Regions from separate parts of the Limnohabitans sp. INBF002 genome, predicted to be linked through region 2. Evidence: predicted binding sites of a transcription regulator. Region 2 holds the regulator's gene; each other region holds the start of a gene.
What was found. Region 2 encodes FNR, which switches genes on or off when oxygen is low (the NO sensors DNR and NnrR bind a similar motif). Its sites were predicted from a motif close to TTGATNNNNATCAA; they were not measured.

Region 1: a site for FNR is predicted at 3,228-3,241, ahead of QMG15_RS12500 (fatty acid desaturase). Genes of this name have one in related genera too.
Region 3: a site for FNR is predicted at 4,030-4,043, ahead of QMG15_RS07015 (DUF3149 domain-containing protein). Genes of this name have one in related genera too.

What each region holds. Positions count from the first base shown of each region.
Region 1 is NZ_AP027055.1:2,495,366-2,501,155, reverse strand. Features, by position in the region: gene QMG15_RS12515 (SDR family oxidoreductase) at 1-380, shown strand, start outside; gene QMG15_RS12510 (phosphoglycerate kinase) at 471-1,664, shown strand; gene QMG15_RS12505 (surface-adhesin E family protein) at 1,668-2,039, opposite strand; gene QMG15_RS12500 (fatty acid desaturase) at 2,109-3,191, opposite strand; gene pyk (pyruvate kinase) at 3,429-4,862, shown strand; gene fba (class II fructose-bisphosphate aldolase) at 4,971-5,790, shown strand, end outside.
Region 2 is NZ_AP027055.1:815,277-821,066, forward strand. Features, by position in the region: gene ccoP (cytochrome-c oxidase, cbb3-type subunit III) at 1-224, shown strand, start outside; gene ccoG (cytochrome c oxidase accessory protein CcoG) at 309-1,679, shown strand; gene QMG15_RS04130 (FixH family protein) at 1,686-1,976, shown strand; gene QMG15_RS04135 (hypothetical protein) at 2,031-2,339, shown strand; gene fnr (fumarate/nitrate reduction transcriptional regulator Fnr) at 2,336-3,073, opposite strand; gene hemN (oxygen-independent coproporphyrinogen III oxidase) at 3,150-4,538, shown strand; gene QMG15_RS04150 (sulfite exporter TauE/SafE family protein) at 4,538-5,251, shown strand; gene QMG15_RS04155 (sulfite exporter TauE/SafE family protein) at 5,252-5,790, opposite strand, start outside.
Region 3 is NZ_AP027055.1:1,422,303-1,428,092, forward strand. Features, by position in the region: gene QMG15_RS06995 (P-II family nitrogen regulator) at 1-181, opposite strand, end outside; gene QMG15_RS07000 (NAD+ synthase) at 217-1,911, opposite strand; gene QMG15_RS07005 (GNAT family N-acetyltransferase) at 1,956-3,131, shown strand; gene ppa (inorganic diphosphatase) at 3,205-3,732, opposite strand; gene QMG15_RS07015 (DUF3149 domain-containing protein) at 3,828-3,971, opposite strand; gene moaA (GTP 3',8-cyclase MoaA) at 4,080-5,255, shown strand; gene mobA (molybdenum cofactor guanylyltransferase MobA) at 5,279-5,790, shown strand, end outside.

The sequences.
Region 1 (5,790 bases), 910 kb from region 2:
AGTTGATGAAAGAACAAAGTCCGCAAGGCGGACGCATCATCAACAACGGGTCGATTTCGGCCCACGCGCCGCGCCCGGGCTCGATCGCCTACACGGCCACCAAACACGCCATCACCGGCATGACCAAAGCGGCGTCGCTGGATGGCCGCGCGTTTGATATTGCAGTGGGCCAGATTGACATTGGCAACGTGGCCAGCGACATGACCGAAAAGTTTGCCGCTGGCGCTTTGCAAGCAGACGGCAGCGTGAAGCCCGAAGCCCGCATGGACATGCAAGGGGTGGTGGACAGCTTCATGGCCATGGCCCGTTTGCCGCTGACGGCCAATGTGCTGTTCATGACGGTGATGGCGACCAAGATGCCGTTTGTGGGGCGGGGCTAAAGCCCTTGAAGAGGACGGCTTGGGCTGCCAATTTCGCGCAAGGCTGAACTTTTAGAATAGCCCTAGTTTTTACTTTTACCGCTTACCTCCATGAACGTCATTCGCTTCTCTGATTTGTGCGCCAACGGCTCGGCCAAAGGCAAACGTGTGTTCATCCGCGCCGACCTCAATGTGCCGCAAGACGACGCAGGCAACATCACCGAAGACACCCGCGTGCGCGCTTCTGTGCCCGCGATTGAAATGGCGCTCAAGGCCGGTGCGGCTGTGATGGTCACGTCTCATTTGGGGCGCCCCACAGAAGGCGAGTTCAAACCAGCAGATTCTTTGGCGCCCGTGGCCAAGCGTTTAGGCGAGTTGTTAGGCCGCGATGTGCCGCTGGTGGCCAACTGGGTGGACGGCGTGACCGTCGAGCCAGGCCAAGTGGTGCTGCTGGAAAACTGCCGCGTCAACAAAGGCGAGAAAAAGAACAACGACGAATTGGCCCGCAAGTTGGGCGCGTTGTGCGACATTTTTGTGCACGACGCATTTGGCACCTCGCACCGCGCCGAAGGCACGACCTACGGCATCGCGCAATACGCGCCCGTGGCCTGTGCCGGCCCGTTGTTGGCGGCAGAGATTGACGCCATCACCAAAGCCTTGGCCAACCCCAAGCGCCCACTGGCCGCCATCGTGGCGGGCAGCAAGGTGTCCACCAAGCTGACCATCCTCAAGAGCTTGGCCAACAACGTGGACCAGCTCATCGTGGGTGGCGGCATTGCCAACACCTTCATGCTGGCCGCGGGCCTGAGCATCGGCAAGAGCTTGGCCGAACACGACTTGGTGGACGAAGCCAAAGCCGTGATCGACATCATGAAAGCACGCGGCGCCGAAGTGCCAATCCCCACCGACGTGGTGACTGCCAAAACCTTCGCGGCGGACGCTGTGGCCACCGTGAAGAAAGCCACCGACGTGGCCGACGACGACATGATTTTGGACATCGGCCCAGAGACCGCAGCCAAGCTGGCCGCGCAGCTCAAGCAAGCTGGCACGATCGTGTGGAACGGCCCCGTGGGCGTGTTTGAATTTGCGGCGTTCGAGAACGGCACCAAAACCATCGCGCACGCCATTGCCGAATCCAGCGCTTTCAGCATCGCAGGCGGTGGCGACACTTTGGCCGCCATTGCCAAGTACGGCATCGAAAAACAAGTGGGCTACATCTCTACCGGCGGTGGTGCTTTCTTGGAAGTGCTGGAAGGCAAGACCTTGCCTGCGTTTGAGATTTTGACCAAGCGCGCTGCGGGTTAAAACTCACCAAGCACAAGCAAACGCAAACAACTGTCGGCTCATGCTGTCTTGGCTGATGGGCCGCCAGCCTTCAGACACTGGCAGGGCTTTGATGGCGGGGCCGTTGCCCATTTTGTTGGGATGGCTGGTGGCGCTGAGGGTTTTGTATTTGCCTTCGGCGCAGTCGTAATCGATGTTTGATTTGACCGATTGCTGGCCTGTTTGGTCTGGTGCTTGCAGGTCGTACACCACCCACACGCGGCGGTTGCCACCCATTTTGCTGATGGCGCTGGAGTCGATGTAAACGGTGGCCACTTCGTTGCGCGTGACCGTGACCCACATGGCGTGCGATGCGGTGGCTGCAGCGGCCAACAAAAACAAAACAATGAACTTCATGGGCATGGAGCGTACAAGAAAAAGCCCCGCAAATTCGTGAGAACTTGCGGGGCTGAGAAGGCTGGGTGCTTAGGCCTTCATCGCACGAGGGCTAGTGACCTTGCCGTCGTAAGTGGTCCAGCTGTCGGTCTTGAAGTCATACAGCTTGCAGTCGCGTGCTGTTTGGAAGTACCAGCGCCAAGAGAAAGGCTGAACGATGATGCGCTCTGGCAGCAACTCTTCGAGTTTGCTTTGCGCTTGTTTCAGTTTGTACAGAGGAATGCTCATGTCCAAGTGGTGCGCGGTGTGCTCCATGATGTGGTGCATCAGCGCGCCAATGTTCAAGGGGAAGGTCAAGTGCACGGTGGTGGACACAAAAGGCGACGCCTTAGACCAACCTGTGCGCTCTTCGTGCCAAGACACGTCCACATGGGTGTGGTGCACGTACACCACGAAACCAATCATGGTCACCCAGAAGAAGAAGGGCACGCCCACGCCCATCAACAAGATGTAGCCGATGGTTTGCTCAGTGGCGATTGCAGCCCAAGCCATGACAGCGATCCAAACGACGGCGAATGCAGTGATCAGCAAGCAGTCTTTAATGAAGATGGGACGGCGTGTGGGCATGTTCTTTTCGTTGGGGAAGACCATCTTGTTCCACCAAATTTCGATCATGTAGTACAAGCCAGGTGCCCAGCCGCTGCGGTACACGCGGTCACGCAATTTTTCGAAGGGGCTCAGGGCTTCGAACTCTTCGGGGGTGTAAGGGGCCCACACGAAGTCGAAGTTTTTGAGGTTGGTGTAACCGTGGTGCACCACGTTGTGGCCAATGTCCCACAGGCTGTAGGCGGTCAACGAGGGCAAGAAGGCAATGCGGCCCAACCACTTGTTGAGGTTGCGGTGTGGTGTGAGGCTTTGGTGACAAGCGTCGTGGCCCAAGATGAACAAGCGGCCAATCACAAAACCTGCTGCGCAGCCGCTCAAGAGCTTGGCCCACCAAGACTCGAACAGCACGGTGCCTGCCATGAGCGCACCCCACAGCACGTAGTCAACGACGAGCATGACGATGGCCAGCGCCGTGGTGCGCTCGGCCAAAGGAATCAGCCATTCGCGCATGACTTTGCGGTGCGGCATCGGTTCGCCGGGGAGGATAGGTTGGATATTTGTGGTCATAGAAGATGAATCTTAGGTGAGCTGTGATGATGCGCACTGATTTGCATCAATTAGTGGCAGATTATCGCTGTTTACGCACATGAATGGGTGTTTACCCGTCAAGCCCCTTATCAACCAAAGGCTGATAAGAGGTCCAAAGCATGCGTTTTTGCCTGCGGATATGTTGAAACACGCCGCTGTGGCGTGCTTTAAGCATGTAAGAATCAAGCAAACAAAACACATTCGGAGACATAAAACATGGCACGTCACGCTACCAAAATTGTTGCTACTTTAGGCCCAGCTTCCAGCGATCCCGCGTTGCTGGAAGCCATGATTCGCGCTGGCGTGAACGTGGTTCGCCTGAATTTCAGCCACGGCAAAGCGCAAGACCACATTGACCGCGCCCGACTGGTGCGCGAAGCCGCCGCCCGCGCAGGCCGCGAAGTGGCCATCATGGCCGACCTGCAAGGCCCCAAGATTCGCGTGGGCAAGTTTGTGGACGGCAAGGTCATGTTGGAGAACGGCGCCAAGTTTGTGTTGGACGCCTCGCGCACCGAACCCGGCGATTTGCAAGGTGTGGGCTTGGACTACAAAGAACTGCCTCGCGACGTGAAGCCCGGCGACTTGCTGCTGCTCAACGACGGCTTGATTGTGTTGACGGTAGAGACCGTGCGCGGTGAGCAAGTGCACACCACAGTGAAGATTGGTGGCGAGTTGTCGAACAACAAAGGCATCAACAAACAAGGCGGTGGCCTGACTGCACCAGCCTTGACCGCCAAAGACATGGAAGACATCAAAACCGCGATGAGCTTCCAAGCCGACTACCTCGCGGTGAGCTTCCCCAAAAACGCCACCGACATGGAAATGGCGCGCCAACTGGCCAACGTGGCGGGCGCTGAATACAAACACAAGCCGGGCTTGATTGCCAAGATTGAGCGCGCCGAAGCCATCCCGCTGTTGGACGAAATTTTGCGAGCCAGCGACGGCATCATGGTGGCGCGTGGCGATTTGGCCGTTGAGGTGGGCAACGCGGCTGTGCCTGCACTGCAAAAGCGCATGATCAAGCTCGCGCGCCAGCACGACAAAGTGGTGATCACCGCCACCCAAATGATGGAAAGCATGATCACCAACCCCGTGCCCACGCGCGCCGAGGTGAGCGACGTGGCCAACGCCGTGATTGACGGTACAGACGCCGTCATGCTCAGTGCTGAAACCGCCGCAGGCAAATACCCGCTTGAGACAGTGCAAGAAATGTCCAAGATTTGCGAAGCCGCTGAAGCGGCTGAAGACGTGGAACTGGACGCCGATTTCAAAGGCCAAACCTTCACCCGCATTGACCAAACCATCGCGATGGGCGCCTTGTTCACGGCGCACCACTTGGGCGCAAAAGCCATCGTGGCCTTGACCGAATCGGGCTCCACCGCGCTGTGGATGAGCCGCCACCGCATTCATATTCCCATCTACGCGGTGACCACCAAAGTGGCCTCGCAGCGCCGCATGGCTTTGTTCCGCAACGTGCGCCCCTTGTTGATGGACACCAGCGCCGACCGCGACACCGCTCTGGCCCAAGCCGAAGCGCACCTGAAGTTACGCGAAATTGTGGACACGGGCGATGTCTACGCCATCACTTGCGGCGACCCCATGGGCACGCCCGGCGGCACCAACATGCTGCGCATTTGCGAAGTTCGCTAAACCATCTTGCACGGTGGGTGGGCTTTTGGGCCTGTCAGCTGTGCGTTGAGCTGCCGCCTTTAAAATTGCCAGCAGTTACATAAGTTTTTAATTTTTGAGGATTTCCCCATGGCACTCGTATCGATGCGCGAACTTTTGGACCACGCTGCAGAGCGCGGTTACGGCATTCCAGCTTTCAACGTCAACAACTTGGAGCAAGTGCAAGCCGTGATGATGGCGGCTGACGCCGTGGGCGCGCCTGTCATCTTGCAAGCCAGCGCTGGCGCACGCAAATACGCCGGTGAGCCTTTCATCAAGCATTTGATTCAAGCCGCCACCGAAGCCTACCCACACATTCCGTTGGTCATGCACCAAGACCACGGCACATCGCCCAAGGTTTGCCAAGGCGCGATTGACCTTGGCTTTGGCTCCGTCATGATGGACGGCTCGTTGATGGAAGACGGCAAGACACCTTCTAGCTTTGAGTACAACGTGCAAGTCACCCAACAGGTGGTGGCCATGGCGCACAAAGTGGGCGTGTCAGTCGAAGGCGAATTGGGTTGCTTGGGCAATTTGGAAACAGGCGAAGCCGGTGAAGAAGACGGCATTGGCGCGGTGGGCAAACTCGACCACAGCCAAATGTTGACCGATCCTGAAGAAGCTGCGCTGTTTGTGAAAGCCACGCAACTCGACGCCTTGGCCATCGCCATCGGCACCAGCCACGGCGCGTACAAGTTCACACGTGAACCCACGGGCGACATCTTGGCCATCAGCCGCGTCAAAGAAATTCACGCCCGCATCCCCAACACCCACTTGGTCATGCACGGCTCTAGCAGCGTGCCGCAAGACCTGTTGGCCATGATCAACCAATACGGCGGCCAGATGAAGCAGACCTTCGGTGTGCCCGTGTCTGAAATTCAAGAAGCCATCAAGCACGGCGTGCGCAAGG
Region 2 (5,790 bases):
CGTGTCACGGTCCTGACGGCAAAGGTATGCAAGCCATGGGCTCGGCTAACTTGACCGACAAGATCTGGTTGCACGGCTGGGGCGAAGAAGCCATCACCGCGATGATCAACAACGGTAAGGTCAACCAAATGCCAGCACAAGAAGGCCGTTTGACTGAATCACAAATTCACGTGTTGACCGCCTATGTTTGGGGCTTCTCGAATAAACCTGCTGTTGCGAAGTAAAACGCTTTGAACTCTGCTGACGACTCCAAGCAGCGCAAGACCATCCCCATCGTTCCAGAGCCTTCGGGCTCTGCGGACGAGGCGATGGTCTCGCTTTATGCTGCATCGAAAAAAATCTACCCTCGCTCTGTGGAGGGTATCTTTGCTTATTGGCGCTGGATTTTGGTGGTCCTGACGCAGCTGGTGTTTTACGGTTTGCCTTGGTTTGAGTGGGGTACACGTCAAGCGGTGCTGTTCGATTTGGCGTCGCGCAGGTTTTATATTTTTGGTTTGGTCTTGTACCCGCAAGACTTTATTTATCTCACGGGCTTGTTGGTGATTTCAGCCTTGGCGCTGTTTTTGTTCACGGCAGTGGCGGGGCGTTTGTGGTGTGGTTATGCCTGTCCGCAAACGGTTTACAGCGAAATTTTCTTGTGGATTGAGCGCAAGGTCGAAGGCGACCGCTCCGCCCGTATGCGCTTGGACGACGCAGACTTCTCGTTGGAGAAGTTGGTTAAGAAGTGGTACAAGCACATCATCTGGATCTTCTTGTCGATCTGGACTGGCTTCACTTTTGTGGGTTACTTCACACCCATCCGTGAGCTGGCAATGGAGTTTTTCCTGACGCAGATGAGTTCATGGGAACTGTTCTGGGTGTTCTTTTATGCCTTCGCCACGTATGGCAACGCTGGGTTCATGCGCGAACAGGTGTGTAAATACATGTGCCCTTACGCACGCTTTCAAAGCGCCATGTTTGACAACGACACGCTGATCGTCACCTATGACACTGAACGCGGCGAACCACGTGGCCCACGCTCAAAGAAAGCAGAGACGGGTGTCCTGAACTTAGGTGCTTGTGTAGATTGCACCTTGTGCGTTCAGGTGTGTCCGACAGGCATTGATATTCGCGATGGTTTGCAATACGAATGCATTGGTTGTGGCGCGTGCGCCGATGTGTGCGATACCGTCATGGATAAGATGGGCTATGCACGTGGCTTGGTTCGCTACTCCACACAAAATGCGATGGATAACAAGTGGACGCCTCAACAAATCTGGCAACGCTTGATGCGACCTCGTATTCAGATTTACACCATGATCTTGGTGGCGGTGACGGTGGGTTTATTTGTTTCACTCAGTTTGCGCACCCCCTTTAAGGTGGACGTTGTACGCGATCGCTCAACCTTGTCACGGATTACTGAGTTCGGCACACTGGAAAACGTGTACCGTTTGCAAATCATGAATGCGGCTGAAACTGTTCAAACGTACCATTTGTCCGTCAAAGGCTTGCCCGGCCTGAAAATCACGACTGACACAGAGGTAATGGTTGACCCTGCACAAGCCCGTTGGGTGGTATTGCGAGCCGATATTCCTTATGGTTCTGCCGAAGGTGGGTCGCACAAAATCATGTTTGAAATTCAGGCTTCGGGTACTGATGAGTTCGTGGTCGAGAAATCTGTGTTCATCGTTCCTAGGTAATGCATCATGAAACAAGACACACCTGATACCAAACCTTGGTGGCAATACGGCCATGTATGGCTCATCATTGCGGGGCCTGCTGCGGTGGTCGTGGCTGGCTTCATCACCTTGGCGATTGCGATTCGCGTCCCTGATCCCGTGGTGGCCGACGACTATTACCGCCGAGGTTTAGACATCAACAAAACCTTGGCAGCAGAAAAAGACATGCAGTTGGCGCCCGCCATGCAGGCGCGCAACCATGTGGTGACTCCCAAAGCTGAATCAGCCAAGCCAGACACCCCCGCGAAAACCCCATAACTTTTTGGCGCATTCAGCCCTAAACTGAATTAGTTCCTTCTCAGGAGAATCAGAATGTTGGCTCAGCGAATGATGTGGATTGCATGGCCCGCCTTTTTAGTGGCGGGTGTTTTGGAAATGCTGGTGTTTGCATTTGTGGATCCGCAAGACATGCAATGGTTTGGTCAGCCCATCGAGCTTTCACGACAAGGTGTGTACACCTTGTCGTTTTTTGTTTTTTGGGCCATCACAGCGGCATCAAGTGCTTTGACAACCTTGCTCTCGGTGTCGCCATTTGAGGTGAACCGTTGCCCCTTGGTGCCCACGGAGCGGCCAGATGGTTGCCCTAAGCAAGAGGTGTGCTGCGAACCTGTGGCGGTTTAAACTGGCTGACAGGTTTGTGCGTTCACGATGAGTTTGAGCGCATCTGGATTGAGGATGCGCACGTGGCGCTGCTTGACCTCAACAATGCCGTCTTCCACAAATTTAGAAAACGTGCGGCTCACGGTTTCTAGTTTGAGTCCTAAGTAGCTGCCAATCTCTTCACGCGTCATTCGCAAAACCAATTCTGATTGAGAGAAACCCCTGGCGTGCAAGCGTTGCACCAGGTTCAGCAAGAAGGCGGCTAAGCGCTCTTCGGCCCGCATGCTGCCCAGCAGCAACATCACCCCGTTTTCACGCACGATTTCACGGCTCATGATTTTGTGCACATGACGTTGCAGCGAAGTAATTTCGCGTGACAACTCTTCAATGCGATCAAACGGCATCACACACACTTCAGCGTCTTCGAGCGCGACAGCATCACAGGTGTGGTGGTCGCTCACAATGCCATCTAGGCCAATGATTTCGCCCGCCATTTGAAAGCCCGTCACTTGATCGCGGCCATCCTCAGATGAGATGCGTGTCTTGAAGAACCCTGTGCGAATGGCGAACAGCGCGTTGAACTTGTCACCATTTCTGAAAAGGTTATCACCGCGAGTCACTTTGCGACGCGTCGCCACCACCTCATCCACACGTTCCATTTCGCTCTCATTCAAGCCCAAAGGCATGCAGAGTTCTCGCAAATTGCAATTGGAACAGGCGACTTTGATACTGGTGGAATTCATGGGTGCTGACAGTCGTTTGTGTTGATGCAGGTCAACTTTTTAATGTGTCTACACGCCTATTATGGAGCGCAAATTTAGGTGTGAACTTATGCATTCTCTTGTCCTCAATCCAGAACTTTTACGGCGCTATGACGTGGCTGGGCCGCGCTACACCTCGTATCCCACCGCAGACCGATTTGTGGAGGCATTTGGTGAGGCTGACTACTTGCAAGCGCTAGAGCAACGCCGCGATGGTGTGGGCGCAAAAGCCTACCCCTTGTCGCTGTATGTGCACATCCCGTTTTGTGAGTCGCTGTGTTATTACTGTGCGTGTAACAAAATCATCACCAAGCACCATGAGCGTGGCGCCGAATATTTGCGTTATCTAGAGCGCGAGGTTGATCTCAACATTGCGCACTTAGGTCAAGGCCAAGTGGTGTCGCAGCTCCACTTGGGCGGGGGGAGCCCCACATTTCTGAGTGATGATGAATTAGCGCAACTGATGTCTATGTTGCGCCGTAATTTTCAGTTTGCGCCGGGTGGCGAATATTCGGTTGAGATTGACCCACGCACGGTCACGCGCGAACGATTGGCCGCTTTGGCCGAACAGGGCTTTAACCGTTTGAGCTTTGGCGTGCAAGACTTTGAACCCGCCGTGCAAAAGGCGGTGCACCGAATCCAGCCCGCAGAGCAAGTGTTTGATTTGGTGGCGGCCTCGCGCGAGTTGGGGTTTGAGTCGGTCAACGTGGATTTGATTTATGGCCTGCCCATGCAAACGCCTGAGACCTTTGAGCGCACGCTGGGCCTGGTGGTCAAGCTTCGTCCAGACCGCATCGCGTTGTATGCCTACGCCCATTTGCCCGAGCGCTTCAAACCGCAACGCCGCATCCATACCCAAGATTTGCCACCTGCGGCCTCTAAGCTGGTGATGCTCTCCAGCGCCATGCGTGTGCTGATGGACGCGGGCTATGTGTATGTGGGCATGGATCACTTCGCATTGCCCACTGACGCGCTGGCGGTGGCCAAGCGCCAAGGCCGTTTACACCGCAACTTTCAGGGCTACAGCACGCAGCCTGATTGCGACTTGATTGCCTTGGGCGTCTCTTCCATTGGCCGTGTGGGGCCGACCTTCAGTCAAAACGTGAAAACATTGGACGAGTACTACGACTTGCTCAACCAAGGCCGCTTGCCCGTTGCGCGTGGCATGGCTCTGACGCGTGATGACTTGGTGCGCCGCACAGTCATCATGGCGCTGATGTGCCAAGGCAGTGTGCTGTTTGAATCGGTGGAGTTGTCGCATTTGGTGGACTTCAAGCAGTATTTCGCCCCAGAGATCAAAGCGTTAGAGGCAATGCAAGAACAAGGGTTGTTGACCATGGATGACGCTGGTATTCACGTGACTGAGCTGGGTTGGTTCTTTGTGCGTGGTGTGGCCATGGTGTTTGACAAATACCTGCAAGCCGACAAGAACCGCGCAAGGTTCTCTAAAATCATCTGATGAACACAACTTTGGCCCTCACCGCACTCCTCATGGGGCTCGCGGGTGGGCCGCACTGTTTGGCCATGTGCGGTGCGGCTTGTGCGGGCATTGGCCGCGCGGCCCAAAAGCAAACGGGCGGGCAGGGCACTTCGGCCATGCTCTTATTTCAATTGGGGCGCGTTGTGGGCTACAGCGTTTTGGGCGCATTGGCGGCCAGCACCATGCAAGGCGTGGGTTGGCTCAGCACACAGTCGGCGGTGTTTCGCCCCTTGTGGACGTTGCTGCACATCGTGGCCTTCATGGTTGGGTTGCTATTGCTTTGGCGCGGTGAACAACCGATTTGGCTCGAAGGCTTTGGTCGCCGCATTTGGCGGCGTGTGCAGACGATGACGGCGCACCTCAAATTGCGCAATGGTGGCGCGGTGGTCCTTGGTGTTTTGTGGGCCTTGATGCCTTGCGGTCTTTTGTACGGTGCGCTTTTGGTCGCTGCACTCAGCAACAGCCCCGTTGAAGGTGCTGGTGTGATGGCACTCTTTGCATTGGGCAGCGCCGTGGTGTTGACGATTGGTCCATGGGTTTGGTTGCGCTTGCGAGGCGTACAAACCGTAGATGGCCGCAACGGCGCATGGGGTGTGCGTTTGGCCGGGGCCGCACTCGCCGTCAGTTCAGGCTGGGCCTTGTGGATGGGCCTTGTCGAGTACCAAGCGCCGTGGTGCTTGGTGCCTCAATGATCAGCTTGTGATGCCTTTGTAAAACATATAAGCGGCCAGCACATAGAGCACGCTGGCAAACACGCGTTTGAGTTTTTTCACGGGCAGCATGTGTGCTGCTTTTGCGCCTAGCGGGGCTGTGAACACGCTGCAAGCCGCAATGACAGTCAAGGCCGGCACCCAAATGAAACCAAACGCATCGTCAGGCAAACCTTGTACCGACATACCGCTGATGATGTAACCCACCACATTGGCCACGGCAATCGGAAAGCCCAAAGCTGCACTGGTGGCCACGGCGTTATGAATGGCCACGTTGCACCACGTCATGAATGGCACGCTGATAAAGCCACCGCCAGCGCCCACCAAACCAGAGATAAAACCAATCACACCACCCGCGCCCATGAGGCCTGCGGTGGCTGGCACTTGGCGTGTGGGTGCGGGCTTCTTGTCTAAGAACATTTGCGTGGCTGAGAAGCCCACGAACAAACCAAAGAAGATGGCCAAGTAAGACCCCTTCAACAAGGCAAATACGCCCAAGCTGCCAATCATGCTGCCCAACA
Region 3 (5,790 bases), 610 kb from region 2:
TCTTCACCTTAGGCAAAAAATCGACCACGTACTCAGCACCACGGTACAACTCGGTATGGCCCTTTTGACGGCCAAAGCCTTTGACCTCAGTCACGGTCAAACCGGTCACACCACACTCAGCCAATGCTTCGCGCACCTCTTCGAGTTTGAATGGTTTGATAACAGCGGTAATTTGCTTCATGATTCGAATCCTTGGGGTTCAATGGAAGGGCCTGGTCAGGCGCGAAATTTATTGGTTATAGGATAACGCCAATCCTTGCCAAAACTGCGATGGGTCACACGAATCCCCACGGGCGATTGACGGCGTTTGTACTCGTTGATGCGAATCAAACGGGTCACCTTCTCCACATCGGCACGCGCAAAGCCTGCGGCCATGATGTCGTCTGAGCTTTGGTCGTTCTCCATGAAGCGCGCAATGATCTCGTCCAACACCTCATACGGCGGCAAGCTGTCTTGGTCAGTTTGGTCGGGGCGCAACTCAGCACTCGGCGGACGCGTGATGATGCGCTCAGGAATGGGATCGGTTCCGGTGCCATACGGGTCATGGGCATTGCGCCAACGCGCCAACTTGAACACCAAGGTCTTAGCCACGTCTTTCAGCACCGCAAATCCACCCGCCATGTCGCCGTAGAGCGTGCAATAGCCCGTGGCCATTTCGCTCTTGTTACCGGTGGTCAAGACGATGGAGCCGAACTTGTTGGACAACGCCATCAGCAACGTGCCGCGAATGCGGGCTTGGATGTTCTCTTCGGTGGTGTCCAGCTGCGTGCCTTCAAAGTCGGCCTTGAGCGAACCCAAGAACGCCTCAAACTCCGGCACGATGGACACCTCGTCGTAGCGCACGCCCATGCGTTTGGCCATGTCACGCGCATCGACCCAGCTGATCTCGGCCGTGTACGGCGACGGCATCATCACCGTGCGCACGTTGTCTGCACCCAAAGCATCCACAGCAATGGCCAGCACCAAGGCCGAATCAATCCCGCCAGACAGTCCCAACAAGGCACCAGGAAAACCGTTTTTGCCAATGTAGTCACGCACGCCCAGCACCAAGGCGTGCCACAAGTCGGCTTCAAGCGAACCGTCTTCTGCCACATCGCTCGATAGATGAATCTTCGCAGAGCCGCCGCTAGACGGCGCCTGTGTCGCCTGCTCACGCGTCACATCGACCGTGAACGTTGCCACTTCGAAACTAGGCGCACGCCCTGCCAACGCGCCATTGGCATTGAGTGCAAACGAGCGGCCTTCAAACACCACTTCGTCTTGCCCACCCACCAAATGCGCGTAAATCAAAGGCAAACCTGTCGCTTGCACACGGCTACGCATCGCTTGCTCGCGCTCGTCGCCCTTACCCACATGGAATGGCGACGCGTTGATCACGGCCAACAGCTCGGCACCTGCCGCTTTGGCGTCCGCAGCAGGCGCATCAAACCAAGCATCTTCACAAATCAACAGACCCACTTTCGTGCCAGCCACGTCAAACACACAAGGCTGGTTGCCCGCCACGAAATAGCGGCGCTCGTCAAACACTTGGTAATTGGGCAGCTCACGCTTGGCGTAAGACGCAACAACTTGGCCCTCACACACCACACTCGCCATGTTGAAACGGCGTTGCACCGACACCGAACGTGTGCGCTCATCGCCACCCGAAGGGTGCCCCACCACCACATGCAAACCCTTTAACCCGCTCAAGGCAGCGGACACAGTTTTCAAGGCATCATCACAGGCTTGGATGAATGAGGGTCGAAGGAATAAATCTTCGGCAGCGTAGCCGCACAGCGACAGCTCGGGCGTGAGCACCAAGCGGGCACCGTCTTGATACGCGGCCGTGGCGCAATCGATGATCTTCTGGGCGTTACCCGCCATGTCGCCCACCACGAAATTCAATTGAGCAACACAAATTTTGAGAGTCATGGCAGCAGGCACGTGTCCAAAGTAAAACAGGTCTAAAAAAGCAAATGGATTATGTCATCCGCGTCCACGCGAGCCCGCTCGATATCCCTGCTGCCGCGTGGGATGCACTGCTCGCGCAGCAAGATGCACCCTCGCCCTTCATGCAGCACGCTTATCTGGCCGCCTTACACGCCAGCGGCAGTGCCACACCCGAGACGGGTTGGACGCCGCAATTTGTCACGCTTTGGGTAGACGAGTCCTTGGCTGCTGCAAGTGCGCTGTATATCAAAGACCACTCCTACGGCGAATACGTGTTCGACTGGGCATGGGCCAACGCCTATGCCGACCACGGCCTGAACTACTTCCCCAAAGCCACGTGTGCCGTGCCATTCACGCCCGTGCCGGGGTCACGCTTGCTGGCCGTGGATGCCATCGCTCGCCAAGCCTTGCTCAAAGCCATGCTCGACGTGGCGCAACAGCACCAACTGTCCTCCTTGCATTTGCTGTTCACCAGCCCCGACGACCGTGCTGTTTGCAACGCCCTTGGCCTGATGCAGAGACAAACCGTGCAATTCCATTGGCACAACGCCGACCTGCAAGGGACGCCCTTTGAGAGCTTCGATTCTTTCTTGGCCAGCCTCTCCCAAGAGAAACGCAAAAAAATCAAACAAGAACGCCGCCGCGTGGCCGATGCAGGCGTGACGTTTCGCACCTCAGTCGGCTCCGCCATCAGCACGACTGACTGGGATTTTTTCTACCAATGCTACGAGCGCACTTACCTCGAACACGGCAACGCGCCGTACCTGAGCCGCACCTTCTTTGAACACATGCAGCGCGACATGCCTGAGAACTGGGTGCTGTTTGTGGCCGAGCGCGACAACCGCCCCATCGCCAGCAGCTTGGTGGCTGTGCAGGGGCTAGGCAGCGCAGAGGCCGTTGCCTATGGCCGCTACTGGGGCGCGTTAGAGCGCGTGGACTGCCTGCACTTTGAAGCCTGCTACTACCAACCACTCAACTGGTGCATCGCCAACGGCGTGCAGCGCTTTGAAGGTGGCGCGCAAGGCGAACACAAAATGGCCCGCGCCCTCATGCCCGTCCCCACCTACAGCGCACATTGGCTGGCCCACCCCGCGTTTGCAGATGCCGTGGAACGGTTTCTTGAACGTGAGTCAGCGGGTGTTGACAACTACCTCGACCACTTGGCCGAGCGCAGCCCCTTCAAACGCCAAGAGCCTCAATAGTCAAGCAGGCATAAAAAGCCCGCAGAAACAAAAAAGCCCGCCAAAGCGGGCTTTCGGTAAACACAACCAAGAATTACTTCTTGTAGTTGGCCATGCCGTCCAAGATTTCTTTGTGGGCAGACTCAATGCCTTCCCAACCCTTGACTTTGACCCACTTGCCTTTTTCGAGGTCTTTGTAGTGCTCAAAGAAGTGGGCGATTTGTTGCAACTGCAACTCATGGATGTCAGCCAATGACTTGATGTTGCTGTAACGAGCCAAGATTTTCTCGGTCGGCACTGCCAACACTTTGCCGTCCACGCCACCTTCGTCTTCCATCAACAAGATGCCCAGCGCACGGCAAGGCACCACCACGCCGGGTGGCAATGGGAAAGGTGTCATCACCAACACGTCCACAGGGTCGCCGTCGCCAGCGATGGTTTGTGGCACATAGCCGTAGTTGGTGGGGTAATGCATGGCCGTGCCCATGAAGCGGTCCACGAACAGAGCGCCAGACTCTTTGTCAACTTCGTACTTCACGGGATCCGAGTTCATCGGGATTTCGATGATCACGTTGAAGGCTTCAGGAACTTTGCTACCGGGGGTGACTTGATTCAGGGACATGGTTGTCTTGTTATAAAAGTTAAAAAAGAAACACAGAGGATTAGCCCCGATTTTACTTTCACGGGGCTTGCGTCTCTGCGTTGTCTGCGAAACCTTTATTCGTGGGTACTTTTACCCGTTTCGTCCATCAAGCCTAAGAAAACACGCAAAAAGTACACCGCCATCACCAAAACAAAGGCAATCACGGCCACGCTCATCAAGCCGTAGTCGGTCGAAAAAAGGTCAATCCAAGCTTTCATGGGGTTACTCCTATCAATTGCAATGCCCCTACTTTGCCCCGTCTCAACGCTTGTCGCACTGATCTACATCAAGGCTTAGGGGATTCGTGGCTCAGGCAAAATCAAAACATGTCTGAACGCGTGATTCCCTTGGTCGATCAACGGCTCCTTGCCTTACCGGCCACCCTCCCTTTGCAACCCATTGCAGCCAATGGTTTGCTCAGCGACAGCTTGGGTCGTCCCCTACACGACTTGCGCATCAGCGTGACCGACCGTTGCAACTTTCGCTGCAACTACTGCATGCCCAAAGAGGTGTTCAACAAAGATTACGCCTACCTGCCTCATGGTGACTTGCTGAACTTTGAAGAAATCACTCGCCTTGCCAAAGTGTTTGTATCCCACGGCGTGCGCAAAATTCGTCTCACCGGTGGCGAGCCTCTGCTGCGCAAAAACCTTGAAATCTTGGTGGACCAGCTGGCCAATATCCAAACGCCTGACGGCACGCCGCTAGACCTCACCCTCACCACCAACGGCTCGCTGTTGGCCCGCAAAGCCAAGTCACTCAAAGACGCGGGCCTGAACCGCGTGACCGTGAGCCTAGACGGCTTGGACGATGCCGTGTTCCGCGCCATGAACGATGTGGACTTTCCCGTGAGCGATGTGCTCGACGGCATTGCCGCCGCCAAAGACGCAGGCTTGGGGCTGGATGCCAACGGCCAGTTGACCGGCCTCAAAGTCAACATGGTGGTCAAGCGTCGCACCAACGTCGACCAAATCTTGCCCATGGCCCGCCACTTCCGCAGCAGCGGCATCACGCTGCGCTTCATCGAATACATGGATGTGGGCGCGACCAATGGCTGGTGCATGGACGATGTGTTGCCTTCTGCCGACGTGATTCAACGCCTGCAACAAGAATTCCCACTCGTGGCCTTAGAGGCCAGCGCACAAGGCGAAACCGCGCAGCGCTGGGGCTATGCCAACGCCGCAGGCGTGTTCGATCCTGTCTTGGGCGAAGTGGGTGTGATCAGCAGCGTGACCCAAGCGTTTTGCCGCGACTGCAACCGCGCCCGCCTCTCCACCGAAGGCAAGCTCTACCTTTGTTTGTTTGCCACACAGGGTTATGACTTGCGCAGCCTCATGCGAGGGGGGAAAGCCAGCGATGCCGATATTGCGTCGGCCATCGGCCATATTTGGCAAGGCCGCGACGACCGCTATTCCGAACTCCGCGCCTCCCTGCCCGCCGACAGCTCACCCGACGGTTCATCTGCGGCACGTCGCGTCGAGATGAGCTACATCGGTGGCTAAGCAGCCCTAACCAACACACCCGCATGACACACAGCATTGAACCCCAAGACATCACCGGCCTCATCTTGGCCGGAGGCCGAGGCAGCCGCATGGGCGGCGTGGACAAAGGCTTGCAAAACTTCAACGGCATCCCGCTGGCCTTGCACACCCTCATGCGCCTAGGTCCCCAGGTAGAAACCGTGATGGTCAACGCCAACCGCAACCTCTCGGCCTATGAGTCGTTTGGAGCCTCTGTATGGCCCGATGCCTCGGCTGACTTTGCCGGGCCGCTGTCGGGTTTTTTGGTGGGCCTAGAGCGCGCCGAAACACCCTACGTGCTCACCGTGCCGTGCGACACACCGCGCCTGCCACTCGACCTGGCCGAGCGTTTGGCCGCAGCCATGGTGCGCGAAAACGCCAACATCGCCATGGCCGCAGCACCCGAGACCGATGACCAAGGCCAAACCCAAATTCGCACGCAACCGGTGTTTTGCTTGATGAAGATTGAGTTGTCTGAAAGCTTGGTCAAGTTCACCCACGCCGGTGGCCGCAAGAT